DNA from 4 places in the Bacillus jepli genome. Region 3 is predicted to be linked to each of the others. Evidence: riboswitches for the same ligand, from Rfam matches in the RefSeq annotation. Region 3 holds a riboswitch; each other region holds the start of a gene.
The links. A riboswitch is a leader RNA that binds a small molecule or an ion and turns the genes downstream of it on or off. The one in region 3 is predicted to bind cyclic di-GMP.

Region 1 (7,625 bases), 1.1 Mb from region 3:
CAAGACCCTTTTTAGGGTATCCAACCTGTGTAACAATATAACCCTAGTTGATTTAAGGTTATAATAACTAATTCAACACACACCTCCCCAATTCCTGCTTTTTTGTAAAGGAAATATGAAGAAATTGTGAAAATATTAACTTGATCGAATGTGGAAATGGGCACGTTGTTCCACGGGACATGGGGACAGGTCCCTCGCCCCACTTTACTTATTATGTTGTGAATGTAAATTTGTAAACAATATGTGTAGGTGTAAAAATATATGCATGTCTATGGTGAATTATGAATGGTAACTGTGTGGATTCTAGGGTGAAAATTGCTTGAAGAATTCTTCAGTAGTAGTATACCCAAAATGTGGGAGGAATATCGGGGGTTTATAAAGAAAATGGAACTGCCTACCTTACAGTTCATATTCTTTTCCTCTTTTTCTTTTTAACCTGTTTCACCGGCTGCTTTTCTGCTTGTTTCCATTTTGGGATTTCTTCCTTTCGTTTACCTAAATAAAACTCGGCAACTGAATAAAACGATGAAAAATCACCAGATAAAACGTCAAAGTCCATGTCTTCTCAGTCCAAATGGAGACAGGTCTTTTCCAGCTTGGACCATTTCCTCTAAGGTTGGGATAAATGGAATTTCCCCTTCTGAATCAAGGTGAATCAAAAAGGATAACCTGAGGCCGGCTGCGCTTATATGGGCAAACAAACGTAAATCCCTCAAAGTGATAGTAGCAAATTTTGAGGGACTTTTCTTTATTTTTATGAATTTAATTAAAGTAAGGGGTGAATTGTCGAAAAAAGATTCTTACTAGTTAACTAAAAGCAAATAATATACGATTATTGTCTCGTTAACCGCTCAATTTCAGTCTCAACTTTGAAGATTCGTTTATTTAAAGCCGAGGTCTGGTTATCAACATATTCTGCAATTTTCTCAGTGAAATTGCCGAGACTTTCAATACTATTTTTTTGTAGTTTTTCTTGACCCACTTTAAGCTCATTTTGGTTTGTCTCTAGTCGATCCAAACGATGATCTATACCGTTTAAACGCACGTCTATACCATCTAACCGTTTGTCTATGCCATCAAATCGCTTGTCCATTCCTTCTAAACGAGTATGAATCGGCTTTAATTCTTCTTTTAAGACTGTGCGTAATAGTTCTTCCATCTCATTCATAACAATTCCTCCTACTTTCAGTATAGCATGAATTTTTACCCTTAATAGATTCGATAGGATCATAATTTGGTGCAAATTCAAACAATTTCTTACTGATGAGAGTGACTCCATCTCTTTTTAAATGAGAGCAAACTTCCATTGGTGTTATTCATCTTGTGGGAATATTGATGACATAAAAAAGTGCGCTTATCTTTAGGTGAAATTGGGAGATTATTCTTAGGAAGCTAAAAGATCTTTATACTTTTATTTTAACACAAACGAAACGTATGTTCTACAAAAAATCTTATCTTTTAAAGTTTTTGATAGGTTTGCAGTAGAAGATGGATTAATTTTATTTAGAAAGAATGCCACCATTTTCAGATGGCATTTTCTACTTTTTCTTATCAAAAAAACATCCCGGCAGCAGGGAGTGATGTATTTAGTGGTGGATGTTACAGAAAGATTTGTATCATAATAGATTTTGGAACATGATATAAAAAGGAATTTATTACGATTTTTTATTTGCTGTGGTGAAAATCTTTTAGCCGACTCAGGCAGGGTCACTAAAGACCCCAATTTTTCGTATAGGTATAATTACCTATTTTAGTCTGATTATACAATATTTTGTCAACTTTTGTTGAAAAAGTACTACTTTCGTTTTATCATTAAAGTAGTGAATTTAAACTATTGACAAAATTGAAAAAGGCAAACTTATTGAAAGGTAAGGACGCAAAGCTTCGGGTCTAAGGTTCTATGAACTAAGATAGCCGAGTTGCCAAAAAAGTCGTGAATAAATATATCGGTTATAGAAATAACCAATTGTTTAATTTATCCACCATTTTTTTGGTGGATTTTTTTTATATTTAATTCAAAGAGACTTTTATAAATGGTTATTACATCAATTTTGATTAATCCGAAAGAAGGTTGAAATAAGGTGAAGACCATTAGTAAAGAACAAGTTTGTTTTAAGTGTAAAGAAGTAAAATCCGTTAATGACTTTTATGAAAAAGGAAATCGCTTTATGAATTGTTCAGAATGTCGTAAGGCTAGATACAATAGAAAAAAATCAATTGAATTTTTATTAAATAAACAGAAGCAAACAAGACAATATGTTTAAGAGTCATCTAAAAATCATATGCAACGTCTGTAAATATAAACTAGTAAGATAGTTAGCTTAGATGTAGGCTATTCTAGCCATAACTTCTATAAAAAAGGGGATGTTTATCTTGACCGTATTATTTGGAACTGTTGAATATTTTGAAAAAGAAATAGAGATTCAAATGTCTAATGGACAATTGCAAAATTTGACTACTAGTAAAAGTTTAGAATTTGCCTATTCATCGGTAAAAAGTGAAATTACGGATGTTTTTATATGTAGTGATAAATTACGGAAGGATTTATTGGTGAATCTTGAAAAAGCATTAGAAATGGTAAGTGGATCTATGGTGGGTGTTGATTAAAGATTAAATATATTCTGTTGAAGCGGAATTAAACGTTCTTATGATATGTCTCCAGGTGAAAAAATTACCCCTACCCGTAAATATTACTATTCCTCTTCTCAAATAGAAACACCTGAGCTTAGCCCGGGTGTTTCCCTTATTGTATGACATATATTGATAATTGATCTTGAATGCTTTCTTTCACGCTAGGAAAGCGGGATAAATATTGGATTTGATTAACTGTTGTTTTTGGGGTTCATTTTCATATAAGTCTTCTAGTTTTGATATTTCCGTAATAACGCCATTAAAGGAAAGGATAGAAGTAACAACCTCTTTTTGATCTTTAAACAAAGAAAGTAACTGGTCACTTGTTTGATAAATACTAGATAAAGCTGCAAAAATATCAACTAATACCTGGTCCGCATTACTACGAGATATATCTTCAAAACTACTTACTACATATTCAAATCCCTCTTCTACCGTACCAAGCAACTCATAATATCTTTGAAGGACATCGTATTGTTCTAAACTAAGTTGTAACATATTTCACCTATTTTCTTTTATCAAAAAACATCCCGTCAGCTGGAGCTGATTGATAGGGATTGATGTATTTAGTGGTGGATGTCTTCCGTGTTTTTTGATTCGCGATGTCCTGTTGGATTTCTTTTTTTAGTGTATCTAACTTGCCATCAATGAAGACATTCATTTGGACAATTTCAGCACCGAGTTTACGCTGTTCCTCTGTATAAGGAGGTTTGACGTCCGACATAAGTTGCTCCCGCTCGTCAAGAAACTTCGTAATAGATTCAATGAGTTCATCACGTTTTTCCTGCTCGACAGGCTGAGTCAACAAACTGTGTAGTTCCTTCGTGATGCGATAGAGCTCTACTACCGGATTCACTAAATCTGTCCACCTTGTGCATGCTGGCGCTGACGGTTCACCTGAATAACTTCTTTCCAAGTGTCTCGGAATTCAGTCACAAGTCCTTCAACCTCTGCTATAATGTCAAGGTCATTATTAAGATTGGCTTCCATCAAACGACGGTTCATGTAATCATACATCGCCAACATGTTTTTAGACACTTCCACATCCATGTTTAACGTAACCATGAACTCACGGATAATGTTTTGCGCCTTTTGAAGATTTGTATTTTTTTCTTGTATATTGTTTTCCTCAATTGCTTTACGACTAAGCTTTATAAATTTCAAGCAACCATTGTAGAGCATTAACGTAAGCTCACCTGGTGTTGCAGTCGTAACTGAATTTGATTGATATGCTTGATATGGATTTCCGATTGCCATTTACGTTACACTCCTTTTATTAACCACTAAAGAAATTCTGCATGAGGTATGCAGATTGTTGATTCGCACGTTGGATTGCTTTTTCCATTGCTGTGAATTGGCGCCAGTAGCGATCTTCGATTTGAACCAGTCGGTCTTCGAAACGGTCGATACTGTCTTTCAAACTATCAAGGTTTTTACCAATCGTGTACTTCTGTGTGGTCCAAGTGGATTTACCTGCACGTTCACTCACCTTGTCCATCGTTGCAGTTAAACTATCATATAAGCGATTAATGAGACCTTTTTCAGCATAAGTACTCCCATCTGCTGTGAACAGCTTTTCTACTGCTTCTGGATCTTTTTCAATCGCTTCTTTTAGCTTCGCTTTATCAATCTCCAGCTTTCCACGATCTAAATAATTTGCAGTGGTTTTTATCCCAATACTAGCTAATTGATTGAAAGCAGTATCCATTGACAGATTCGTAACTGGCGTATACAAATCCATTCGAAATTGATTTAATCCACTAGATAAAATTGAATCACGTCGAATCAACCCACTTTTAGCCTTTTCCTCCCAAAGCTCAGCTTCTTTATCTGATAAAGCTTCACGTTCTTCACTTGAAAGAGGTTGATAGCTACGGTACCGCTCCTCATTCAACTTTTCATTAATTTTTTGAATGGTTTCATTATATTTTTCGACAAAATTAACAATATTGTCCAAAACGGTCTCTGAATTAGTTGTGACCCCAATCGTGACTGGAGAATCATTAGCCGGATCAATTGAATCAAAGGTATCCTTTAATGTAAAGTTAACCCCATTTATCGTAAAATTGTTAGAATATCGTTGAGTTTCTAATCCATTAATGGTAAACACCGCATTGTTTCCACCCGTTTCGGTAGAAGTACTAAACTGCAGAACATTATTCAGAAAATCTCCTGTGAATTTGATTTCCTCGCCATTTTTATTAAAATCACCGGTTTGTGAGCGTGTTAACGTAACTTGTCCAGTAAAATCATCATAAAAAGCATATACACCAGCAGCGGAACTGCTAATTCGGTTGATAATACTTGAAAAAGAGCTTGAGCCCTCCACTGAAAATTTTTCTTTAACCGATTCTCCTTTTTCATTGAAGGTTTCAAGCCCAAAGGAAAAATAGTTTTGTTTATAATCTGCTTTGATTACATCGCCTTCTTCTAATTTCTTAGAAAAGGTCAACTTCCCTGTTTCAAGATCCACAAGTACACTACTTGCTCTGTCAGCTTCACTTAGAGCATCCCAATCACTAATGAAATAAACAGGAGTATACACTGTTTCTCCACCAGCTTTAGCCGCAACCTTAATCGACATTCCCTCTGTTGAAAGGGAACTCTTTGAAAGCTGAAAAGTAACATTTGTATCCGGTTTTGCATTCTTTTCAGGTGATTTTGGTACTGTTATTTCTTGTGAATAGTTTTCGATAAAATAGTCAACTGCCACTTTACTGCCTTTTTCTAACGGTGCTGAAAAAGTCAGAGTACCATCCGAGGCTAAATGAACCCTGTTTTTTACAGACGGATCACTAATTGGTACATCATCCGTAAACACTGTATATGATGTTCCGTTTACCTTTACTTGCATATTTTCAATCGATTCAGAATCTGTTTTAAAATTATTTTTACTAAGTTTTACTGATTCAGTAGGATCTGTAATCGTCATCGTATCCTTAGCAAGTCCGCCCTTTTCCCATTTAAAACCAGTATTATTGAAATTAGCCTCTTGGCTCCAAATGCTTGCACTTGCATCAAAATCTTTATTTTTTCGAATATCCCCAGCATTGACCTTTGTTGCTGCCGTCGCAAGCTTGTCTACCTTTGATAGTGTGTAGGACACATTTCCCGCAGCTGCGCTAGCTGTTGCCGTAACTTTACTTTCATTTGAGGAAGTTGTATTCTTCGCACGAAAAGTAGAAGAAAGCTTCATATTAAACGATAGGTCACGTAACGAAAGAAGGAGAGAATTCATGCTACGATAATCATCACGTTGCCATTCAAGAACCTGCTTTTGTTGATTCATCTTATTAAGTGGGATCCGTTCAGCCTTCATTAAATCCTTCACAAGCTGATCAATATCCATTCCACTTGCCAATCCACCAATTCGCATATTCATTGGTGATCACCGCCTTTAAATCTTTTTATCTACGACAAAACCTAGAAACTCCGTCATAGCTGCATAGATATCTAATATTTTCTTAGAAGGAATTTCCCGTACAACCTCATGTGTATCATTGTTTACGATTGTTACGTAATATTCGTTGAGCTCCTCGTGGAGTTCAAATTTTAATGATGTATTATTTGGTTCTAAAAATTTATTCAGGCTATCAATCACCTGTTTGACGTTTTCTTTTGAGTCTTTTTTATCACTTTGGTTCAAATTTTCTAGAGGAATAGAAACACTTTCCCCTTTGTTTTCAGTTTCATATGATTTTTTGTGTTGAAGGAAATCTGTGTTGAAGTTCATCGTTGTACTAGAAGAGATTTTATCAATAGACATATCAATTCCTCCTAAATGAACGAACCTTTATTAGTTATATCGGAAGTTACGGAAAAATATTAAGCTTTCATTCTTATCAATTGAATTAATTTCATAATAGAATTTCCCTAACGGGACATATTTACTTTTTAAAAATTATGCTGCTTGTTTTTGCTGATTTTCTAACACTTTTCTAATGCGGTCTGCTGCTAATTTTGAAGCGTTATAGACAAGTGTGATTAAATCAAAATGTAGTTTTGCTTTTTTCCCTTTTCTATGACGAACATTGTTTAATTGGAAGAACTCTTTTAAATAGGCATTAACACGTTCAACAGCTGTTCTTTCAGCGAATAGACTTTTCCATTTTTCTGATCCTCTTGCCGGAGCCGTATATTTTCTTAAATCTGTTTCAATCTTTACTTTATAGATTTTTTGACATAAGGAATCAGAGGCCAGTGGTCAGTCTTTACACTCTTTTGGCCGACAATATTTTATTGTTTTATATTTCTTGTCATAGCTTTCGTATCGATATGAATGTTCTCTAACGCATGTAGGAGCGAAATATTTATCAAATCCTTCAATTTCTCCTTCCCTGCGTTTGTTATAGGCAATAATTGAGTGTGCATCCATACGAAAAAGTTGTTGATAAATAGGCGTATAGTCATAACCCGCATCCATCGTCCCATACTTAATGGATAAAGGAAGTTGTTCAATTCCTTTTAATAATGGAATTGCAGCTTTACCATCATTAAGATTGCCAGAACTCATAATGGATTGAAGGATGTATTGACTTTTTGTACCAACTGCTAAATGAGCTTTGAATCCATACCAGAAAACATTTTTTCCTTCACTATTTTTCTTGATACCCCATGCTGGCTCCAAAGGGATTTCAGAACGTAGTTCTTCTAATGAAACATCAAGTTGTTCGGTGATGGTTTTTTCGTAAAGAGTTTTATTTAGCTCTTCTTCTAGCTTTTGTTGGTCGTATTGCTCTTTTTCTTCTTTCTTTTTACGACCACGCTTTTTGGGTTCAGGTTTAGTCTTTTTTTCTTGAGTAGGTGCTTGATCTCTTGCTTCAAAATGACTGGCATCAAATGCCACATTTTCATCTTGAACAAATCCTTCTTGAATGGCTAGAAGAAGGGTGGAGTTATTAACGCTTTCCATGACTTCTGCATCTGCTAATTTTGTAATTAGTCGGGAATATGAGGCTTCAGATGGAACGTTATCTGAAGCAAGAAACCCACAA
Region 2 (7,625 bases), 800 kb from region 3:
ATTCGATTTTTTATTTAAAATATCTGTTGTAAAACATGTTATAATTTGGAAAAAAGCATGTAGTGGTGAGGTGTTTTATGATAAAAAGGTGTGGAATCTTTATTCTCGTTTTCGTATTAGGCTTTTTAGTTTCATGCAATAACAATGTCAGAATATCAGGTTGTCCAAATGGAGAAGTTGTTGAATGGGTGGATGCTTTGATGATAACGATGTAAAGTATCAACATGATTTTCCTGATTCTTACGACAAACTAGGCTCGATTTCAATCGAGAAGGGAAAAGAACTTGGGAAGGTGACTTTCATGATGAATGAACATGCATGCAGTGATCACAAGATGGTTAATGGAGATGCCGCATACTTGCCTAAAGGAACTTCGATTTATGAGATAAAAGGATACCCTTCTTCATTCATCGTAGCTGCCGATGATAAAGTATATGTTTTTGATGAAAATAAGGAAGCAAAAACAGCTGGGGAGCTTTACCCACTCGATGGATTGGTAAAAAATATACATATTGAAAGCACCGAGGATGGTAGCAGGCTACACACATTTTCAGACGAATCAAAGGAACAATTTATCCAGTCTTGGTATCGGCTTGGACTAGATGACCCGTATGGTCTTCACTTAACTGGAAAATTTGAAGGTAAACGTGTTTTTTTAGAAATCGAGTTAAATAACGGGGTTAGCTTCCGAGAGCTTTACTGGATGGATTCAAACACCTTTCATAATGGGGTAATTGGGGATGCTGAAATTAAAACAGTGTTTGTTACAGAGTTAGAGAAGATGGAGGAGAAATGAAGGACTGTCCGATGCAACATCATGAGCATTCAGTCCTTCATCCCCTAGATGACGGACGTTTGGCTGCGTCTTCTATAGCAAATAGTCCTTCATTAAACCCCCGACATACCCATTTATTTTTTAGCCCTTTTCCCCATGTTCCTCGCATACAGAAATCCCAATCCAAGCGAGATGATATCCGCAATAATGATATAAATGGAATCTGCATATCCTTTATATATGGATGCAGCAATTAGAGCAACCGCTAGAAAGAAGCCTACATAATAATTATAAGTCACCCTTGTAAAGAAAACGACGAGTACACCCGGAAGGATGAGCGCCAGCAAAAGTTTCAATAGCATCAAATTCGTGTCCTTTCAACAATTTCATAAATTTACTATACCAAAACAACGAAAGTAAAACACATAATTTACCCTTGCTATTCAAACACCTCTGGATAAAACCCTTCCGCTAAACTCTCCACCGCTTACGCCATACAGTTTCCAGGTAATACGCTCTCTAGCGAAATGACAACAAAGTTTTCGTTTTTAACACTTTCTAACTGTGAAAGGGCAGGGTGTTTTTGGTGTCCTTTATTTTTCGTTCGGTTGAAGGTGCTTCATAGTCGTGTATCAAAATCACATCAGGCTTTCTAGCAAGAACCTCTTCGTAGCTAACAGTGACCCAATGCTTGTCAGTAATTTCTTCAAAAATGTTTTTCCCACCAGCAAGCTCAATCATTTATGTTTCAAAATTTGCACCGCCCGCTGTGAAGACGCCATTTCCACTACTATCATAAACTAGTACAACAACTGGATCCTAATCGATTTTTCGAAACAAATTTCTGCATCCTTTCATAAAATAAATCGCCCAGAAAAGTTTCTGGGCGATTTATTTTAAACACCTTTATAGTCGTTACTTTCAAATAAATCAATGAGTTCGATGTCCTTGTTTTTATCTTGGAAATAACGATAGGTAAAGTCATTTTCAAATAAAACTACATAGCGCTCATTTCGGTCACGAACAAGTAAACTTCTTGAATCGAACAGGCGTGTATCGACATTCTTGTTCGCAATCCATCTTGGAATCCGATTTCCAAGGGTAGTGAATTCAACTGCGACATTGTATTCTGCCTCTAATCGATATTCAAACACATCATATTGGAGCTGACCAACCGCACCAAGAATAAATTCATCATTTGATTCCTGTCTGAATAATTGAATCGCACCTTCTTGAACGAGTTGCTCAATTCCTTTTCTAAATTGCTTCGCCTTCATCACGTTCTTTACGCGAACCTTACGATACATTTCCGGTGGAAACACAGGTAGCTCCTGATAATGCATATCTTCTTTACCTGCCGTCAATGTATCACCGATTTGATAGACGTTCGGGTCATAAATTCCGATAATATCGCCAGGATATGCCTCATCAACTGTTTCACGGCTTGCCGCCATAAATTGTTGGGTTTGATTCAATTTGATTGATTTACCGGTACGAGTGATGTTAACGCTCATTCCACGCTCAAACTTTCCGGAGCAGACACGTAGGAACGCAATCCGGTCACGATGCTTCGTATTCATATTTGCCTGGATTTTAAAAATATACCCGGAGAACATTTCGTCCTCTGGTGGAACTAATCCAAGGTTTGTTTTACGAGGCTTCGGTGCTGAGGCAAATTGTAAAAATGTATTGAAAAATGTTTCTACACCAAAGTTTGCGAGCGCACTACCAAAGAATACAGGTGTAAGTTCACCCTTAGCTACACGCTCTACATCAAAATTGTTTCCAGCTTCGTCTAATAAGAGTAATTCGTCTTGTGCACTGTCATAAATCGGGCTTTCAGTAATCTCTGGATGTTTGCCGTCCTCTAGCTCCTGTAATGGAATGATTTTTTCATCTTCATTCCCAGTAAAATGAACGAACCGATTGTTATAACGGTCGACAATCCCTAAAAATCGTTTTCCCATACCAACTGGCCAGTTCATTGGATAGGATTCAATCCCTAGCACCTCTTCAATTTCCGCTAACAGATCAAGTGGATCCTTTCCTTCACGGTCAAGCTTATTAATGAATGTAAAAATCGGAATTCCTCTCATTCGACAAACTTTGAAAAGCTTAATCGTTTGTGGTTCAACACCTTTTGTGGAGTCAATAATCATCACAACACTGTCAACAGCAGTTAATGTACGATAGGTATCCTCACTGAAATCCTCGTGTCCCGGTGTATCCAAAATATTGACATAAAAATTTTCATATGGAAAACTCATAACACTTGATGTGACTGAGATTCCACGTTGCTTTTCAATTTCCATCCAGTCCGATGCAGCAAATTTCCCTGATTTTTTTCCTTTTACAGTTCCCGCTTCACGAATCACGTTACCAAACAATAGCAATTTTTCAGTCATCGTCGTTTTCCCGGCGTCCGGGTGTGAGATGATGGCAAATGTTCTTCGCTTTTGAACTTCATCTATATAACTCATGTAAATTTTCCTTCCGTTATCACAATTTCTATCTAAAAAAATATATCACATTAAAAAAAGAACTACAACGTGAATTGATTCCAATTTTGACGAGGAATATCAAAAAAAGAGGCTAATCTGTGATACACATCACAGCCTACTATACAGGTTCGCACTATACTAAAAGTAGAAATAGAAAAAATACTGTAATGAGGTGAAGGTTACATGTTTGTAGCATATTTTCTTACTTTAAGTATTATTCTTACTTGTGTCGGTTTTGCAGTACAAATAATGAATGGCGTTAAAGAGTTAGATAGAAAGTTACTAGACCAATAATCTAGCAAAAAGAAAACGGGAGAATCTAGTTTTCCAACTAGACTCTCCCATTTTTCGTCATCAAATAAAGGTACCCTTCCATTCTATAGCAACCCAGCCGCCATAGAGAATTCTCCTTAGGCCCGTGGCTTTGCGTCATCGTCTTTCAACAATTTTGCCTTTTGTATAGTTTGGTATTCTGCTTATCTAATGGCGTTGCGCATACGCTGATATTTACGTTGAATGCTAATTGGGCTACGATTTAATCTTTTGCCGATGTCTGAAAATGGTTTCCCCATTGCGACAAGTTCGATCATGGAATGAATTTCAACCGTAGTCCATGACCTGTAATTGACCCTCTTTTGCTTGGAACGTTCCCCTTCAACCCAGCTAGGTTCAGGAACAATCGCATTTTTTTCAATCTTGGAGAAGTCAATTCGGTCTTTATTGTTCTTTGCCCAATCCCAAAAATCTTCAGGTTTAATAAAGTAAAATTTCCGTGTATTTCGTGTTGCCTTTTTTGTGTACCTTAATCCATGGTTGTCAATCCATAGCTTTACAGACTTTGGATCAATTTTTAATAGAGTTGCCAATTCATGCATCGTTAATTGACCGGTGAAGGACTTCGTATTGGAAATCCCTAATCTCTTAATCTTTAACTCAACGGCTGTTTCCGTTCTATCTAGGTGAGTCGCAATCGTAGAGATTTTCATTCGACCTACATTATCCTTCAAAAACTCTATTTCCTCATACTTCCATGTTCTTTTCTTCAAATCAAAATTCCCCTTTTCATTCTTAATAGCACTAAGAATGAAAGGCCTTTTGATGACATACCACTATCATATCATACTATCGGACTAAAAAAACATTGGTAATTTTATTTTTTTATAGATTGTCAAGTGCTTTTTATACTTTTCTAGTTTGAAGATATTTTTGTAGTAAATTTGGAATAAGTGGATTCATGTTTTCGGGAAGTGCACTGAGACTAAAGAACTGAGCATCTAATCCTTCTTCACGATTTACGTCAAGCTTTCCAGCAACAATCTCTCTTGTGACATAAGCAATGGTAATTGGGTAAAATTCATCTCCATTTGGGAGTTTGACAAAGTGGGTTTTTCCAGAAAACACGCCTACTAAATCCAACTTCCCGATTTGCAGCCCTGTTTCTTCTAGTACTTCTCTCCTACCCGCTTCTTCGGTGGATTCTCCCAATTCTAAAAATCCACCAGGAACACCCCAAACACCGTTTATTCGTTGCTGAAGCAAGATTTCTCCTTTTTCATTAATTACTCCTACTGCCGTACCAACCAAATTAAGCGGTCGGTTGCCAACCAATTTTCTTAACTCTTCTATATAGCCCATGGCAAGTCCTCCTATCTTTTAATCTCTGAAAACAGATAGATGATGAGCCCAATTAGTGCGACTCCAATTGATAGATTCCCATAAGTGTCAATTCGTTCTGGACTAATGAAAAAAATATCTAAGTATTGTACAGGATCGTCAATTGAAAAACTGTCGACGTTGTATAAGGCTATTGCATTCAAAGTCCCCAGAAGCATCAATGACACCCCCACTTGTTTGGCATAATTCTTATCTTTGTTTTTCACTATTCCAATCACAATAAATAGTATAAAAAGACATACAACTGTAAATTTCATATTTCACTCCTTTTATCGAAACTTGATATTTATGGAAATAATATCACATTTATCCATTAAATAAAATTTGAAAATTTCGCCTTTTAATAGAATACTGTCAGTATCAAATACCTGCTGTCGTTTCCCGGGAAATGTTGTCGGCAACAGAAAAATTTGTCGGAAGTATTTCCTGCAAAACTAATGAAAATGGCCCAAACCATATTTTCGGTTTGGGCCTTAAATCAAGTTAGGATAGATTTCGCTCAATCTTGTATTCCTCTGTTTTTTCAGTTAACCACGCACTGTATTCCTCTGAGATTTTTTGATCAAACAGGACTGCGTAAATGGAGTCTTTGCTATCTTCATAGGTTGCTTCTTTCGCTTCTTTTTTATCGGTCACTTTGATGATATGGTACCCGAAGTCTGTTTTTACTGGGTCACTAATTTCATCAATCCCCAATGAGAATGCAGCATTTTCAAATTCAGCAACCATTTCACCTTTTCCGAAATAGCCAAGCTCTCCACCAGCCTCTGCATTAGCAGTATCCTTTGAATACTCTTTCGCTAATTCTGCAAAATCCGCACCATCACTAAGCTTTGTCGTAACTTCATTTGCAGTTGATTCATCATCAACTAAGATATGACTAGCTTGAACCTGCTCGGACTGCGCAAAGGAATCCTTGTTTTCTTCAAAATACGTTTTTAACTCATCATCTGTAATTACTATTCTAGGTTCCAATAGTTTTTTCGTTTGAATAAATTGCTTGATATCGTTTTCGATATCTTTACGGGTTGCTCCACTCGCTTCAATGGCACTCGTAAAAGTTTCCTCTCCTCCATAGGAGTCGATTAATGCCTGCAACTCCTTATCTATCTCTTCGTCAGAAACTTCTATGTTTTCCTTCTCTGCTTCTAGAGCAATGATTTTATTCGTGATTAGTGTCTCTAAAACCTGTGATCCGTAAAATTTCTCTAATGATGTATGAAGCTCATCGCGTTCAATTTCCACGCCATTTACACTTGCAACTACATCCTTCTTTACATATGTGAATCCAATGATCGCGATGAGTGCAATACATAAGATTGACCCAACGGCCCAGGCTAGTTTTGTTTTCCCCATTCTTTAATTCCCTTCACCACTATAAGTTATTCAATTCCTGTATTATTGCTTGTTAAGGTTAGTTTTGCTGTTTCAAGTTTACCGCCGCGATAAAAGCTCAATTGAATTTCATCACCAATTTTTACTTTTGAATATAAATATTTTCGAAGATCCATTGAACTCTTAACTTCAGTGTCATTGATTTTCACAATCACGTCGGTCATTTTTAATCCAGCTTTTTCAGCAGCAGAGTTCTGTGCAACACTTGTTACAATAACTCCTTCTTTTATATCTTCAGGAAGGTCGGCATAATACATTCTTGGTATTTCCCCAAGATCCGCTAATCCGATACCGATAAATGGACGCTCAATTTTACCACTTTCAATTAAACTGTTAATAATCGGTACGACATCATTACTAGGGATGGCAAATCCTAATCCTTCAACACCACTATTGGCAATCTTTAAACTGTTAATTCCAATGACTTGCCCTTGTGTATTTAATAGAGCACCACCACTGTTACCAGGGTTAATGGCCGCATCAGTCTGAATAACGTTTAATTCCCAGCTACCTGCAGAGGTATCAACAGAAATGCTTCGGTCCTTTGCACTTACAATCCCCGATGTAACGGTTCTTGATAAATCAAGTCCAAGTGGGTTCCCAATTGCAAATACCTGGTCACCAGGGCGTAGAGTTTCAGAATCACCAAATTGTAGAACCGCCTCTACATTTTTAGCATCAATTTCTAAAACAGCTAAATCAGTTAATGGATCTGTACCGATCAACTTCGCCATTGTTTTTTCACCATTATAAAGTGAGATCTCCACTTCGTTTGCATTTTCGATTACGTGGTTATTCGTTACAATATAAGCTTTGTCTCCATCCTTTTGGAAAATAACTCCGGAACCTGTTCCACTAGGGACACTTTGTGAGTTATTTCTACTAAACGGATTTTGTTGTGCTTGCATACTCGTAATTCCAACGATACCTTTCGATGCATCTTCAACCATATCCGCAACAGAAGACATTGAGTCATTGACTGCTGTTTGTTGGATTTTCACAGGACCAGAAGCTTCAATTACTTCAGATTGAGGCTCGGTCGCAGATTCACCTGAATTAAAATATCCTTGTAAGCCGTCAATATGAGGCGCTACTCCCAGTGTTAATGCCGAACCAAGGACCCCAGCAGATACCATGGAAAGAAAGCTTTTCATCTTTCCATTTGATTTTTTCTCTTTTGGATTTGATGAGCGAAGTGTTGTTTCTTCGGTAACCGCCAATTGCTGATTCGTTTCTGCCTCAACCGGTACGGGATTCACTTGCTCTACTTCAGGTTCAAA
Region 3 (7,625 bases):
TATTTTCTATATGAATATCATACTCAACTAAGAAAGGACTGTGAAAATATGAATGTCGATTTTGAATTTGATCAGTCGTGGCAAGGTGACTTTTTGCAAAGAATTGACGATGACGGTCCTTGGGCGAACTGGGAGTTATACAAGCTTGCATATGAAGTAGAAAAACACCAGTCGATACCTGAATTCGAGGGTCTTCAGGCTCCTAAGCATTTACCACAATTAACACCACTTCCCCATCAACTTGAGGTTGCGAAGCAAGTGGTTGAAAAAATGAATGGTAAAGCGATTTTAGCCGATGAGGTAGGGCTTGGAAAAACAATTGAGGCAGGCCTGATTTTAAAAGAATATATGATTCGCGGCCTTGTAAAAAAGGTTTTGATTCTTGTTCCAGCCTCCCTTGTATCCCAATGGGCTTCGGAATTAAATCAAAAGTTTTATATTCCTGCGGTCCAGCAGAAAAAGAGCTATATGTGGGAGCAATATGATGTCATTGTTTCATCCATAGATACAGCTAAAAGAAGTCCACATCGGGAAATTGTGTATGAGCAAGATTACGATTTGATCATCATTGACGAGGCTCACAAGCTTAAAAACAATAAAACGAAAAACTATGAATTTGTTCAAAATCTAAAAAAGAAGTTTTGTTTACTATTAACAGCTACCCCTATTCAAAACAGAATTGATGAAATCTTTAACCTTGTGTCGTTACTTAAACCAGGTCATTTAGGTAATCAGGAAAATTTTGAGGAATCATTCGGGAAAAAGAGCCGCTCGATGGATGATCATGAGCATTTAAAAGAACTGGTCAATAAGGTGATGATACGTAATCGCCGTGATGACACAGGAATTGAGTGGACAAAGCGGAAGGTTGAAACTGTTCCGATTGAGTTCTCAGAGACTGAACAGGAGCTATATGATGCGATTTCTGCCTATAGGTCTAGTTTGTCAGGCTTTGCGTCCAGTATGTTCTCCATTCTAACTTTGCAAAGAGAGGCTTGCAGTAGTCGGGAGGCCGTCTATTTTACATTGAAAAAGATGCTTGAGAAGAAGAATGAGGATGGCAGTGCCGCGGCACCTGAGGATATAGTGATGGGACTCATGAAAAAGGTCGAACAGGTCACGCAAAATTCAAAGGCTGAGAAAGCAGTGGAATTAATCAAACAAATTGATGATAAAGTCATCATTTTTACCGAATATCGTGCGACGCAATTGTACTTGCAATGGTTCCTGCAGCAAAATGGAATATCATCTGTTCCATTTAGAGGTGGATTCAAGCGTGGGAAAAAGGATTGGATGCGAGAATTATTTAAAGGTAAGTTCCAGGTTTTGATTGCAACTGAGGCTGGTGGCGAAGGGATTAACCTGCAATTCTGTAACCATATAATCAATTATGACCTTCCTTGGAATCCAATGAGACTTGAACAGCGCATTGGGCGTATTCATCGTCTTGGTCAGGAAAAAGATGTTCATATCTATAATTTCGCAACAAAGAACACGGTTGAAGAGCATATTTTAAAGCTATTATATGAAAAAATTAATCTGTTTGAACGTGTCATCGGTCAATTAGACGATATTTTAACAAGGCTCGATCTTGGTAATATTGAAGATCACATTCAAGACATCATGCTTCGGTCTCGGAGTGAGGGTGAAATGAGAATTAAAATGGAAAATTTAACGTCGATTATTAGCTTTGAAGAACAAAACGGTGGTGAGCAGCGTGCAGCAACAGGAAATCGTTAATTTTCTAGAGAAATATTTTGTATCAAATCATTGTGAAATTCTTGTACGACATCCAGGATATATGTCCGTGCAATTGACAATTGATTTGGATAAGCAACTCATGAACCGCCCCTTTTATTGGACATATGTTGAAAAAACAGGCGGAGAACCGAATCCAATGAAGCTAACGTTAATTACGGACCGGGACCAAACGCCTGACAATGTAAAGGGTGACTTTATCCATTTCGGGGCTCCCCGCTTACATCAAATTTTTGAATCAACAAAAAAGCTAGCAAGCTATATTCGATTGTATCAGCAAAAGCCCCCGGGTGCTCAAGGAAATACACCCCTTTTCCCATGGCTTGGGTTAAATGTGAAGGTTTCCTATAAAAGTGACCGTAAGCGTGATGTGTTAATGTCACTGGGCTTACAGCTAATCAACGGAATCATTGTTGAGGACTTTCAGGAAAAACTAGAGGAACTACCACTCACACCAAAAATTCCTGATTTAACGTACACGATGTCACCACTTGTGAAGCCGCAAAGTGGTGTCAATCGTCTTCAACAATATGTGAGAGGCTTCGTTGAATCACAGGATCATGCATGGGCAGATGAAGCGAGACAACGTTGGGATGAGGATTTAGCTTTGTTAGATGCCTTTTATGAGGGAATCGACGAAAAACCTGAAAGCTATGAAATTGAAAAAGAAGCCCTTAAGGATCAATACGAACCGAGAGTTCTTGTCGAAATAATCAATGGAGGATTGTTTTATCTTTGTCAAAACGCGATCTGAAATAGGCCTATCCTCATTTTTGGGGGTAGGTTACATTTTTTTAGGCTTTCTTCTAAAAAATCGTTCGACAAATACCTTGCATTTCATTGAAAAAATTACAAAAAATCGTGTTAGAATTTCGTTATACATTAACCACACCTTCTAACTAGTTAACAAATCATAGGCCTTTCTCCCTATCTTTCGAGTTAATTCTACAAATACAGGAAAAAATAACCATATTTCGATAGCTCACCCGTTTAGTTATTTGTATTTTGTAAATATTTTGACATCGACAGTTTTTTACAGAAACATCAATTCCCATGTTTTATACTTCTAAATGTAATACTAAGGTTCTATACATATATGGACTATCGTTTTAGGTCAGTCAGCTTAGCTTCGAACAGACAAAGGCAAACCTTTTGAAAAATTGGGACGCAAAGTCACAGGTCTAAGGTTGGAGATTTCAATTATGATGGCTGGACTGCCTGGAATACTAATGTATTTTGGGAGGGTATTAAAAAGTATGGTAAAAGTAGAAAACGAAACACTTGATCAGGAATGGGTAGACCTAATTTTAGAAGCACTAGATATGGGCATTAGTGTGAATGAAATCAAAGCGTTCTTTGCAGAAAAAGCTGACGGACTTAACACTATGATTGGATAAAGAACAGAGAAACCCACTCCTACTTCAAGAAAACACATTTTTTTGCAATATTTTTGATTAAATCGTTCGTCATACAAAACAATTTTCTTCATTTTATGTTATAATCATAAATGGAGGAAGGTGGATTTTATGATTGGTCAACGTATCAAAGAATACCGTTTGCAAAGAAAATTATCCTTATCCGAATTGGCTGAAAGAGCAGGGGTTGCAAAATCTTATTTAAGTTCAATCGAACGCAACCTTCAATCAAATCCTTCTATTCAATTTTTAGAGAAAATCTCTGCGGTCCTTGGGGTATCAGTGAATACTCTACTCCATAATGAGGATCACGAAGTTCAAATAGAAGATCTTGATTCTGATTGGGCACAACTTGTACAGGAAGCAATGAAATCTGGAGTATCAAAGGATGAATTTAAGGCATTCTTAGAATTTAACAAATGGAAAAATACCAATAACAAATAAAAAAGCAATTCAGGAAGGTGAAAAAAATTCATCTCTTGAAGGGCTTTTTTATTTTATATGGAGAAATTCTTTTTAAGTTCGGTAATTCCTCTTAAAAATTTCCCTATCCTTGATTGTTTGTGATTAAAATACTTTTTGTGGATGATATATGAAACAACAACGACGCCTATCGTATCTTTTATTAAATCGGTAACCGAAAAGGATCTGAACGGAACATAATATTGATGGATTTCATCTAACGCACCATATAAAACAGCGATTACAAAAAGAAGAATTTCTATCTTGAGTGAAAGCTTTCTAAAGGTCAGGAAAGCCATCACTAATAAGGCATACAAAATAGCAAACTGAAATAAGTGACCAATTTCTAGTGCTGCACCTAGCATTAAATAGATTGGTAAGCCAATCTGAACATGAATACCCTCTAATTTGCTAGGATTAAAATGACTTGATTGTAACCATATCCAAAGCATATATACAACTGGTAATATTCGTAAAATAAAGCGAATGATATATAAGTGCATAAAAAACCTACCTTTACCCTCAAACAATATACTTCGTTATAATCATGTCCTGATTCCTATTCATTTAAACTTGCCTACTCCCTCTTCTCCATAATAATAGAAACGGCCGTAATGGAAAGTACAAGAAATGCAGTTTCTTAGGTAATGGCAATGTTTCCTTGTCCATATAATAAGGATGCAATGTACTTAAAATAAACATAAACTTTTGTTGGATTGACATAAGTGAAAATAAATGGCGTGAATGATATTTTGAAATATCCTGGGGGACTGGTTCTGTATGTAAATTTATCATTCTCTCAATATAAAAGATTGCTTGCTGGGCCAACAATTGACTTCGGGTACTTTTGATGAACGGCTTCATCTCTTTCGTTATTTTTGTTTTCAATAAATTAGCCGAAAGAATCAAGGTTTGCCCTGCTAGATGTGTAGTTTTATATTTTTGTACTAAATTTCGAAGTGTTGACCAATGAAGATCTTTTTGAACAAGCATATGGATATCGAATAACCAGCGTAACCTTGACCAACCATGCCTAGCTCCATGCGTTATTAAAAAGAAAAACAAGTCCTCACTACCTAAAATATAAACTGGATACTTCGTAATCGTGCTTACTCTTTTTCTGTTCCATAATTCTTGAAAACTAGGCTCTTTTGTTGGAGCTGGGTTTAGCCTCCAATGGATTTCAAGCTTTATCCTCTTTTTCGGATGAAAATGAGTAAAATGATGATGTCGCCACTTCCAATCATTCAGAACGGATTGAATATATTCATCCTTTATGTACCCTTCTTCACTAAGAAGCTCTTCAGCTCTTTCTAAGTCTTCGATCGGAATAAGAACATCTATATCTCCAGAAGTACGTAGAGAAATATCACCATAAAGGTCTGTAGCAAGTACGGGACCTTTTAAAAACAAAGGAGAGATTCCATTTGATATAAACAATCTACTCACATACTCCATTTGTCCACAAAGATGCAGCATCTGAAACGTATTTTTTTGATAATAATGCGAAATCGAATTTACGACTTTCGTTGGGACCTTACTCTCTTCTAATACTTTAATCTTTGAATATAAAAGTGGATATAGACGGTGGTGAAGAATCAATTTAAGAAAGTGTTCCCAGTCCATTTGATCAAGGGATTTCTTATATTTTTCCGTAATATCAGTTACGGTTTCCATTTTAATAATATCTAATAGAAAGGTAAGTTCTTTAGGAACCTTTGTAACATCAAGTTGATAAATGTTGTTCATTTCGATCTCCCTTGACCCCATTATTACGAACTCTTTTTGCAAACATGCCAACAACCGCAAATTTTTCCATTCCTTCTGAACCCGACACATAAAAGCTTCCACTTCTTAACCAAGCGTGAGCAATCATACTCCCCTTCTCATCCCTTGCAGTACCAAGATAAAGGGTACTCTCTATTTGTCGTCTTTCAAGCATCTTCATCCCAGCAAACGCTTTAACTAGACATTGGCTCTCCCAAAATGTGTACCTACTCATGATTTGAATCGCATTTGCCACATTTTTCAATTCCTTCATATTAGAAACATTTTTCTTATAAGATGTTTCCTTCAAAGCCACCCCTAAAGTAGGTGCAACTTTTGCAAAAGGTAATGCTTTTAACATACGACCCAAGGCTAAATAAAAATAAGCTTCTATTAAAATCACTTTCGTAGCAAAATCAAGAGTAAAAAACTTCTTAATTTTTTTATTAATTTTCATGTCACCTCTTATTTCAATTCAATTAGTTTTTCATTATATAAGTGTTCAAGAAAAGATTGTACTTGCTCTTCACATTCAGTTTGGGTCACATCGTAATCATTGACTAAAGAAGAAATCACTTCATTTACAGATTTAGGGCTCTCAATTAGATCCCAGATTTCTCCTCCAATTTCTCCTAAGTTATAATACTTACCATTTTGAACACTCAACATTACCTTTTCTTCGCCCATGTTACTTACAATGTTGCCTTCGGATTGTGAAACGGTGTTATTTAATGAAATTGTTTGATTCTTAATCATAATGTACCTCCTCGTTTTTTTCTTAATAAAGAACAAAACATTTATAAACTTGCCTTCATCTGCTTATTTAGTAAATTACTAAACATCCCTTGTTTATCCCTTGCAAGTTGCTTAAATTCCCCTTTTTGTATTACTCTTCCTTCATCCAACACGATTACTTGATCTGCATTCCTTATTGTTGATAATCGATGTGCAATAACAATTACTGTCATTTTTCCTTTTAATCTTTCAATCGCTTCTTGAATTTTTGTTTCATTCTCGGAATCTAATGCACTTGTTGCCTCATCTAGGACAAGAATTGATGGTTTACGTAAAATAGCTCTTGTAAGTACTATTCTTTGACGCTCTCCACCGGATAACCTAATTCCCCGATCACCGATTAATGTATCGATCCCTTGAGGTAATTTTTGCACAAATTCAGCAGCTGAGGAAAATTCTAAAGCCTTCCAAATATCTTCTTCACTTGCATTTTGGTTTACAATTAATAAATTGTCCCTAATACTACCATTAAATAAGAATGGCTCTTGTGGTACATAACTGATTGATCGTCTTAATGACAAAATATTAGAACTGGACAAAAGTTCCCCATCAATAAGCACTTGACCTTTCTCATGTTGATTTAATCCCATTAATAAATCAATCAGTGTACTCTTTCCTGCACCCGATTTACCGACAATGGCAGTCATTTTGTTAGCTGGAATAAAAATATTTATATTTTTTAGAGCATGGTCTTCATCGATTTTACTGTAACGAAAGTATACTTCTTTACATTCTATTCCACTTGTAATATCGAGAGCACTTTGTTCAATATTAGCTGCTACTTCTTTGGATTGCATACATTCCTGTTGTAACCTAATAACGGCTTTTAGAGCTGGGACGATGGTTGCCATTTGTTCTAATCCAGCCTGTATTGATGTGATTCTTGGCCAAAGCCTCGAGAAAATAACTATGATAAGCATTAAGTGAGCAACCTCAGCGTGAAAGAATGTAACAGATAAAAAAATAAAAATAGCAATCAGTATTGTCGAGGCGGTTTTATAATAAAATTGAGATAAGGATTTAAGCTTTGTATATTTAATTCGCTCATCGTGTAATTGTTTCGTTATTGAGCTATACCAATTAATACGGGATTCCTCAAGATTATTACTTTTAATTTCCTTTATACCATTAAAACTGTCTGTAATTCCAGCTAAATAATTTTGACCAAATTCCCAATTTAGCTGGCCTAACGCTCTGGATTTTCTAATAAATCTATATGAAAAAATGGTTAAGATAAAACCACTAAGCAAAACAAAAACAGTAATTTTTGGAGACAAAATAAAAGCAATAATAACTTGAATAATAGTAAAAATAATTGCTGTTATAAATTGTAAAAACGCATTAGTTCCTGCACTTGCTTGAGCAATCTCAGCAGTTAAAGAATTAATAATGTCTGATTTTCTTCTTTTTAAAAAAAATGCCCAATTT
Region 4 (7,625 bases), 1.6 Mb from region 3:
ATAATGCTGGAACAATAAATGCAAAATTGTGGGATAACGAAGGCTCTGTAGAGATAAATAAATCACTATTAGAAACATATTCTGTGTTTGATGTTGAGGCTAGAGTTGACGATTACCGTGGGCATAAATCATTAACAATTAACAAACTTAAACCTTGTGAAGAAGATATTAATCCTTTCAGTTTACTGGCGTACACTAAACAAAACATCGAAGAGTTGGCGGTTGAACTATTTTCTTATCTTGATGAGCTTGAGTCACCTTATAAAGAAATTTCATTTGCAGCTATGCGTCGTTTCTGGGATCAGTTTTGCATAAGGCCTGCTGCAAAGGGGTTTCATCATAACTATTTGGGTGGGCTGTTAAAACATACAGTCGGTTTAATGAGGTTTGCAAGATATATTTTAAGACATGAAAAAAATCACTACCAAGCAACACTAAAACTTATTAATCGGGTTGAGAAAGCACACAAAAGTGACATATGGGCGCAAATGCAATCATCCGTGAACCCTCAACAATTGGTATGGAAAGATACTATTGATCATTTATATACAATGTTTTACGGAATGATGGAACACAAAGATACTATTCCAAATTATAACGTAGTTTTGACAAGTATATTATTCCACGATATCGGTAAGTTACTTGAATATGATCATGCAGGAAAAAAATATGAAGAGTTTAAGTTTCTATTCCCATCAGCCGATCACTCAAACCTTGATAACCGTAAACAGACAGGAATTACAATGGATGAGTTAGGTGTAATGATCGGACACATTCCTTATGGAGTACTTATCCTGTCCAAAATAATTGAAAGTGAAAATATTATTGTTTCTTTAGAGGATATTCACCAGATATCACATTGTATTTTGTGTCATCATGGTCTTCCTGAATGGGGTTCCTGTATTAGAAATCCACAAACTATTGAAGGATATATTATTCATATAGTAGACTTTTTGGATAGTAGATATGAAAATACTGAAGAATTGAAATAAGTAAAAGGACCAAGATAAGCATTGTAGAAAATCGCAATTAGTCTTCATTGGTACACTATTTAAACTTTAGTGACACAAAATCATGACATTGATGGTAATTTAGATTGCATGAATCATTCTGCATTTTTGTCAAATGACTACCCAAAATACCCTAAGCATGTAGACTACTTATTACAAGCTTAGGGTTTTTATGTTTCTCTAATAAATTACACTCTTTTTACATAACGTTATCGAAAAAAAACTAACATTAAACGCGGACTCTAATTCACCTTTTTCCATCAACTCTTAACTCTATCAGTTATTACATATAAATTTAATTTTCGGATACCATAAAATAATAATAGGAAAAGTTAGCTTATAAAAAAGGATGTTTAATGTTATGTCAATAAAAATCCAAAAGATATTAAATTTTTCTATGGTTATAATTGCATTTTCAACTGTACCTTTTATTGGGTTGCAAAATTTAAAGAGATTCTTACCTATTTCCATTCTTATCGGATGTATAGAGGCGACCACGGCACTAATAGGAAAAAAAACGTAGATGGTGGGTTTTTTATAATAAACCAAATCCATATTTATTTAATGAATTCCCTTTTAATATTGGTTTTTTCTCGGTATTTTCAATTTGGTTAATGAGGTGGTCATATGGAAAATTTACAAAGTTCGTGTTTCTTAATGCCATCGGAAATGTTCTATTTGCCTACCCATTTGCCAAATTCGCGAGAAAAATCAAGTATTTCTCATTGGTACGTCTAAATCATTTACAGTTCTTCTTTTATTTCTTTACAAAGGTATTTCTATTTTATGGACTCCAATTTCTGTTTGAAAAGTACAAAGAGCAAAATTCAAATGACAAATCTTTTCCCTAAATTTCCCAACCATAATAAAAGGGGTTCAAATAAAAAAGTTTAATCATTACTGAGATAACAAACCATTATTTAATTAAACTTCTTTTCCTATTAAAAGTTAGCAGAAATAAATCAAAATTCGACATTATAAAGATATGATTGGCTATACCATAAATAGATATTTTGTAATTACTGTCAAATTATGTTGAATTTATAAGACTTTTGTCATATTATATTAAAGGAAAAGGTAATACAAATGTATAAGCTATACGATAAAGGCAAACTTATCGAAAGATAAGGACGCAAAGCTACGAACCTAAAGCAATCATTGCAATGGTAGTCGAGTTACCGAAATTAGCGGAGAAAAGATGGCTCCCGTTTTTTTCGGTGTAGTCGTCTTTTTTTTATTCTGAAAATTAGAATGAAGGGGGTGATTACTTAATATGATTCGAAATTTGATTCAAAATGAATTATTTTCACACTTTTTCCAGCCCATTATTGATATTCAGACATGGACAAGGATTGGATTTGAAGGACTCCTAAGAACCTCTCATGATGTAAATCCAGAAGAAACTTTTAACCTTGCAAAAACAGAAAAACAGCTCTATGAATTAGATTCGCGGTCTATTCATAAAGCTGCATTTACCTACCATTCGGCAGGATTTTCAAAAAAGGACGGTCATTTGTTTTTGAATGTATTTCCATCTACCCTTACAAACACAAATTTTCTGCCCTTTATAAAGAGAATTATCACCGATAACAACTACTTTAGTCAACAAGTCATCTTTGAAATTAGTGAAATGGAAACCATTACTGATTTTTCAAGTTTAAAAGAGAATATTGCCAGACTTAAATCAGATGGTATTAAATTTGCTATTGATGATGTGGGAAAGGGAAACTCTAATCTAAAATCAATAATAGAATTAGACCCAAATTTTATTAAGTTGGATAAATATTTTTCCAACAACTTGTATAAAGAACCTAAAAAACAAGAAATAATCAAAACAATTCTTTATTATACTAATAATCATAATATTAATTTAGTACTAGAAGGAATTGAAACCGAAATGGATTTAGCAGTTGCAAAGGCAATTGGTGTTAAATATGGTCAAGGCTTTATATTAGGTAGACCTAAAGCCTTTAAAGTTGTTTAATTGAGGTGAAATTTTTGAGCTACATAGTTTTAGCACAAACTATAATATTGTTTTTTTTGTTAATTTTATTTATTAAAGATGAACGTAAACTAGTAAAGCAAATTCAGTTGATTAAAACTTTACATAAGGATAACAGTTCATTAAAAAGTCAACTAAGAAAATTTAATAAATTCCAGCCTTTAGAAAAGAGAAATTCCTATAGAATTAAACTACCCGGAATAGAAGGCACTTTTACTCTAATAGATTTTGGTAACAATTCTTTAAGAGTTTTAAAGAATAAGTCTTTTAATGAAATGATTCATGATATCAGTATTGGCGGGCTAAAATTTCATTCTTCTTATGAATTTCCCGTTAAGCACAATATATTAATGAAAATAAACTTTATTTTCCACGGTGAAGTATTCGAATTAAAAGGAAAAATTATCCGAAGAGAAGATCATTTTAAGGGAAAAACGGTTTCATACGGCGTACAGTTTGTAGATTTATCTGTAAATGACATTAAAAGATTAAACATAGCACTACACAATTACCAAGTAAAACAACGGAATAAGATAAGCTAACATACAAAAAGCCCTATCTTCGTTCGAGATAGGGCATTATAATTACAGTATAGAAAAAAGGGGATAAAATTTGAAGCATTCAATAGGTCATAGTCTCAGAATATTAAGACTTAAAAAAAACTTAACACAATTACAAGTTGCTCAAAGTATTGGAATCAGTGAAAAATCCATAAGTAGATACGAGAATGACAAAACAACACCAAAAGAAGAATTACTCAATATGTTTGCTGAATCTTATGAAGTACCTGTTTCAAAGATAAGAGTTGTATAGTATATCTTGCCGTGACTAGATCACGTGATTAACGCTGTTGATATTTCTTTAATTATTGGTTCGTATCCAATATAAATAAGATCCTTAATAAATGTCGAACATTGTCTTTCTTTTGTTTATATAAGTTAGAAACCTACATAATTAAGAATATCTCAAATAATCAAATTCTTGATCGAGGAGCTTTCTAATTTTCGCACTGAACATAATTTATATTGCGTTTTCTTTCTCATTCTCTTATTCACTAAAACTGCACCGTTAGCTCAGCACAAAGAGGGTTAAATAGTTTAATACACTACATCGATAATTAGATAAGTTAGTAAGATTATCCAATTAGAAATATTCCGATTGTTCATTTTCAAATTTACCTTCAAAAGTATTTTAATTAAGCAAGAAACAATATATTCGAGATGGCTAAACCATATTTGCTGTATTCACTTATTAAAGATCATTCCAAAGATCCAAGCTTGCCGATTCTTTTTTATGTTCCTTTATGTGAATAACCTTTGAATCCTTTTTTACCTCCTCTACTTCAAGAAATTCGAATGCATCATGATTAAATAAATTTTCCAAGGCTCTTTTTACAGGTTTTGTTGAGTTTTTTGTTGTAGTTAGTAGGTTTACTAGATTATTCTCTTTTCTTTCCTTACTATAATAAAAAAGCTTATAAATAGTAGATTGAGCTTCTTTATTTAAATCCATCAATTCATTATTTTTTTTCTTTTGTTCAATTAATCTCTGGTTTAATTCTTTTATCTTTTTCTCATTTTTCTTTTCTTTTTTTAGTAGTAATTTTATTTCTTTTTCATACGGCTCTAATGTTTTTAAGAGTTTTTCGGGATCATTACCTAACTTTGCAATTGAATCCTTTATACTAGGGAGCTTAATGACCGGATTCTCATTTTCCATGAGAATTGGAGTATTAACTGTTTCATTATATCTTTCTATTTGATGGAAACCTTCATATGCAGCTTTTCTCCAGTAATATTCAGGGATTGGTTTATTTAGCCAGTCAATTTCTCCCTTTTTAAACAATTCCGTAACAAATTCAGCAAATGGTCTTTTATTTATAATTTTGACCTTATTTTCTTCTACATATCTGTCAAGTAACTCGTCGATTTTGTCTTTTGGATACTTGTTGGCCATTCTAGATTCACCCCCGTCTGTTCATTAATATGATCCACACAAACTCCAATACTTTCTAATAAATCTTTTAATTCCTTTGATTTAGTATTCAATACCTGTTTAATCCTTATATTCAAATCGATTTGTTCTAACTTATTACTCAATATTTGTTCGTGCAATTGCCCCAAAGCATTATAGACTTTTATTGCATCATTTTCTACAGAATTCATCCACATAACAATCTCATGGTATTTTTCCTTAAATTCTTCATACTCTATTTTCCAATATTCTTTACATACAAAACAATGCGGTCTACATCTTTTGGTAGTTGCTGTACACCAGCCAATATCCAACTTATCCCACTTTTCCTCATCAGGTTCCTGATTCTTTAGGATGAATCTGCGTCTAAACTCATCATCAATTTTTGAACTAGTCGTAGGCTCTTTAATTGTCGTAAAAAATTTTGACTTGAAATATTGTCCTTCAATATCAAACAATCGCAGCAGTTGAAAGGTTGAAGAATCCGTTTCAAACTCTCGATGTTTAAAATAATGAGTTTGCGAACTTAGAGATAAATGTCCACCTAATCTAGCAATTTCTACAGGATGAAGGCCTTGAAGTTTTAAAAACATAAATGCTAGATGCCTAGTATCATTCGATCTCAATCGTCTCTCTATATCAAAAGTAATACCCTCTTCTCTACTTTTAGATATTGTTTCTAGGTCATCATCACCAATATCTCTTACTGTGAAATTATATGGCGGATTCTTTATTATGATTTCATAAAAGTCGTATAACATATTTGAAAAAGCATCTTTACTAATTCTTTTGTCGTTCCTTTTCTTATTGGAACTAAAGCCCACTAATTTATCTCTCATTTTTCTGTATGCTTTAAATGATATTAGCGTGTCGGATTCCCCAAACTTATGAGATTCAACAATATAATTATTAATTATCTTAAAGAATTTATCATCTAATTCGATTTTATCAATTACCTGTACCCTTTTTTTATTCTTTTTTTCTTTCGATCTGGGCAGCAATAAAAAGTATCGATTATTTTCTATAATTAAGGAATCTCTTTTAATTCTCAGAAACTCACCAATTCTCATTGGGATTTTAGTTGTTAATATCCACCAGATTCTTATTGGAGAAAAATATAAGTATCTCCAGTCACCTTGAGGAACACTGGAAAAAAACTCATTTAACACCAATAAAAACATTAAGCAATCACGACTGGAGGGTATCGGTCTAGTTTGGGATTCATATGTTTTATGAAATTCACTAATTACCCACGAATACTCATCTGTTGTATCTAATTCATCATAAAAGTCTAAAAAGTTTAATATAGATGTAGTCGTTGAAAATTTTACTTGATCAGTAATCTCAGTTTGTAAATAATCCTCTAGTTCACCTAATTTAGATCTATTAAAAGTATCAGTAATATTTAAGACCCTAACTAGATACCGGAAATGGTTTTGTATTGTACCACCTGAATACTCTAATAAAGTGGAAACCCAACATTTTAATACATTAAGCATATTTTCATTTTCATAATCTCTATATTTAAAATAATCGATTGTCAAAATAATATCTTGACTCTCTTGATAGACATACCAAACATTATCTTCATATGAAAAGTCTCTAAAATAATCAATGGTTATACTATCTAGATAACTTTCAATATTATCTTTTGCAGTCTCAATGCTAAATTCAAGATCAAATTTCTCATTACTGGCTTCATCGATAGTAAATTCATAGTTTAATAAGGCATTCAATGTAACACCCCTATTCTAATTCTTTATTAGAACCTTATTATAACTAACAAATTGTTGCCATTCTTCTGGTAAGTTACTTAACAGCATTCTCCACTTTTCTTTGTCTAATTTTAAAAACTCGTACACAACTTCTCCATATTTAAGCCCAGCCCTTTTAAATAATTTTAGACGGCCAGCAAAGTTAATTAAAAATCTTTCCTTATCTCCTTTGTATTTAAGTGTTGAAAACTCATTTAAAATAAACTCGAAATCATTCCATAACTGCCTTGAAAGCTCAGATATAGCATAAAAATGAGGTATTGAATAATGGCATCCTCCTAGACAGTTTCTACCCGGATAAGGACAATTAACATGTCCAATTAGGCATTGAACATCTTTTTGTTTACTAGGTAATTGCATAAAAAGTATTTCTTCATATTTTTGTTGGATCTCTTGTGAGTCCATTTCTAAAATGATCTCTTTTAATATTTCTTCATCATTAGTAGAAGTTAAAAGAAAGTTTGCCAATGCCTCAAGTTTAAATATATCTCCGAAAGAATCTATAAGATCATTATTTAGTTTCGTCTTTTCTTCAAGGGATGTTGTTTCTCCAAATAAAATATTGGTAAAAGTATCTGCAATAAATCCAAAATGATCATTTCTAGAGAAAAGTTGTGAAGTAAGAAAGTTAATTTCCTCCTGAGTAAAGAGTAAATAAATATTTGTAGTTTCAATATTCTTATGTCCTCGAAATTGTTTAAGAATTTCTAATTCGTGAGGCCCATTTTCCTCCTTTGAAATAGTAAGTGTGAATGAGTATAATGTTCGGTTCATTTTTAATGTTTCAAACGATACATTGCTTTTAAAAGCTTTAAAAAAACTGTCCTTTGGCTTATTTTTAAATCTATTATCTGAGGTCATAAA

Region 1: another riboswitch for cyclic di-GMP. It lies ahead of ABC371_RS08340 (hypothetical protein); the one in region 3 lies ahead of ABC371_RS14225 (anti-repressor SinI family protein).
Region 2: another riboswitch for cyclic di-GMP. It lies ahead of ABC371_RS09975 (peptide chain release factor 3); the one in region 3 lies ahead of ABC371_RS14225 (anti-repressor SinI family protein).
Region 4: another riboswitch for cyclic di-GMP. It lies ahead of ABC371_RS22345 (EAL domain-containing protein); the one in region 3 lies ahead of ABC371_RS14225 (anti-repressor SinI family protein).

Annotation. Positions count from the first base shown of each region.
Region 1 covers NZ_JBDFMO010000001.1:1,680,843-1,688,467, reverse strand. Annotated here, with positions in the region: gene ABC371_RS08350 (hypothetical protein) at 407-559, opposite strand; gene ABC371_RS08345 (hypothetical protein) at 833-1,168, opposite strand; cyclic di-GMP riboswitch class I at 1,842-1,927, shown strand; gene ABC371_RS08340 (hypothetical protein) at 2,374-2,607, shown strand; gene ABC371_RS08335 (DUF8042 domain-containing protein) at 2,788-3,129, opposite strand; gene fliT (flagellar protein FliT) at 3,137-3,487, opposite strand; gene fliS (flagellar export chaperone FliS) at 3,487-3,888, opposite strand; gene fliD (flagellar filament capping protein FliD) at 3,908-6,013, opposite strand; gene flaG (flagellar protein FlaG) at 6,029-6,397, opposite strand; partial or broken gene ABC371_RS08310 (transposase) at 6,533-7,625, opposite strand, start outside.
Region 2 covers NZ_JBDFMO010000001.1:1,975,346-1,982,970, reverse strand. Annotated here, with positions in the region: gene ABC371_RS09985 (hypothetical protein) at 185-796, shown strand; gene ABC371_RS09980 (DUF2198 family protein) at 910-1,137, opposite strand; gene ABC371_RS09975 (peptide chain release factor 3) at 1,672-3,255, opposite strand; cyclic di-GMP riboswitch class I at 3,655-3,739, opposite strand; gene ABC371_RS09970 (DNA-binding protein) at 3,753-4,322, opposite strand; gene ABC371_RS09965 (NUDIX hydrolase) at 4,456-4,911, opposite strand; gene ABC371_RS09960 (hypothetical protein) at 4,923-5,207, opposite strand; gene ABC371_RS09955 (peptidylprolyl isomerase) at 5,434-6,306, opposite strand; gene ABC371_RS09950 (S1C family serine protease) at 6,333-7,625, opposite strand, start outside.
Region 3 covers NZ_JBDFMO010000001.1:2,780,202-2,787,826, reverse strand. Annotated here, with positions in the region: gene ABC371_RS14235 (DEAD/DEAH box helicase) at 49-1,740, shown strand; gene ABC371_RS14230 (YqhG family protein) at 1,718-2,512, shown strand; cyclic di-GMP riboswitch class I at 2,891-2,980, shown strand; gene ABC371_RS14225 (anti-repressor SinI family protein) at 3,015-3,155, shown strand; gene ABC371_RS14220 (helix-turn-helix domain-containing protein) at 3,285-3,617, shown strand; gene ABC371_RS14215 (VanZ family protein) at 3,671-4,138, opposite strand; gene ABC371_RS14210 (nucleotidyltransferase domain-containing protein) at 4,203-5,384, opposite strand; gene ABC371_RS14205 (lasso peptide biosynthesis B2 protein) at 5,362-5,859, opposite strand; gene ABC371_RS14200 (lasso peptide biosynthesis PqqD family chaperone) at 5,868-6,161, opposite strand; gene ABC371_RS14195 (ABC transporter ATP-binding protein) at 6,200-7,625, opposite strand, start outside.
Region 4 covers NZ_JBDFMO010000001.1:4,385,196-4,392,820, forward strand. Annotated here, with positions in the region: gene ABC371_RS22340 (HD domain-containing protein) at 1-992, shown strand, start outside; cyclic di-GMP riboswitch class I at 2,108-2,193, shown strand; gene ABC371_RS22345 (EAL domain-containing protein) at 2,284-2,994, shown strand; gene ABC371_RS22350 (PilZ domain-containing protein) at 3,009-3,554, shown strand; gene ABC371_RS22355 (helix-turn-helix transcriptional regulator) at 3,625-3,825, shown strand; gene ABC371_RS22360 (hypothetical protein) at 4,264-4,968, opposite strand; gene ABC371_RS22365 (hypothetical protein) at 4,914-6,722, opposite strand; gene ABC371_RS22370 (hypothetical protein) at 6,738-7,625, opposite strand, start outside.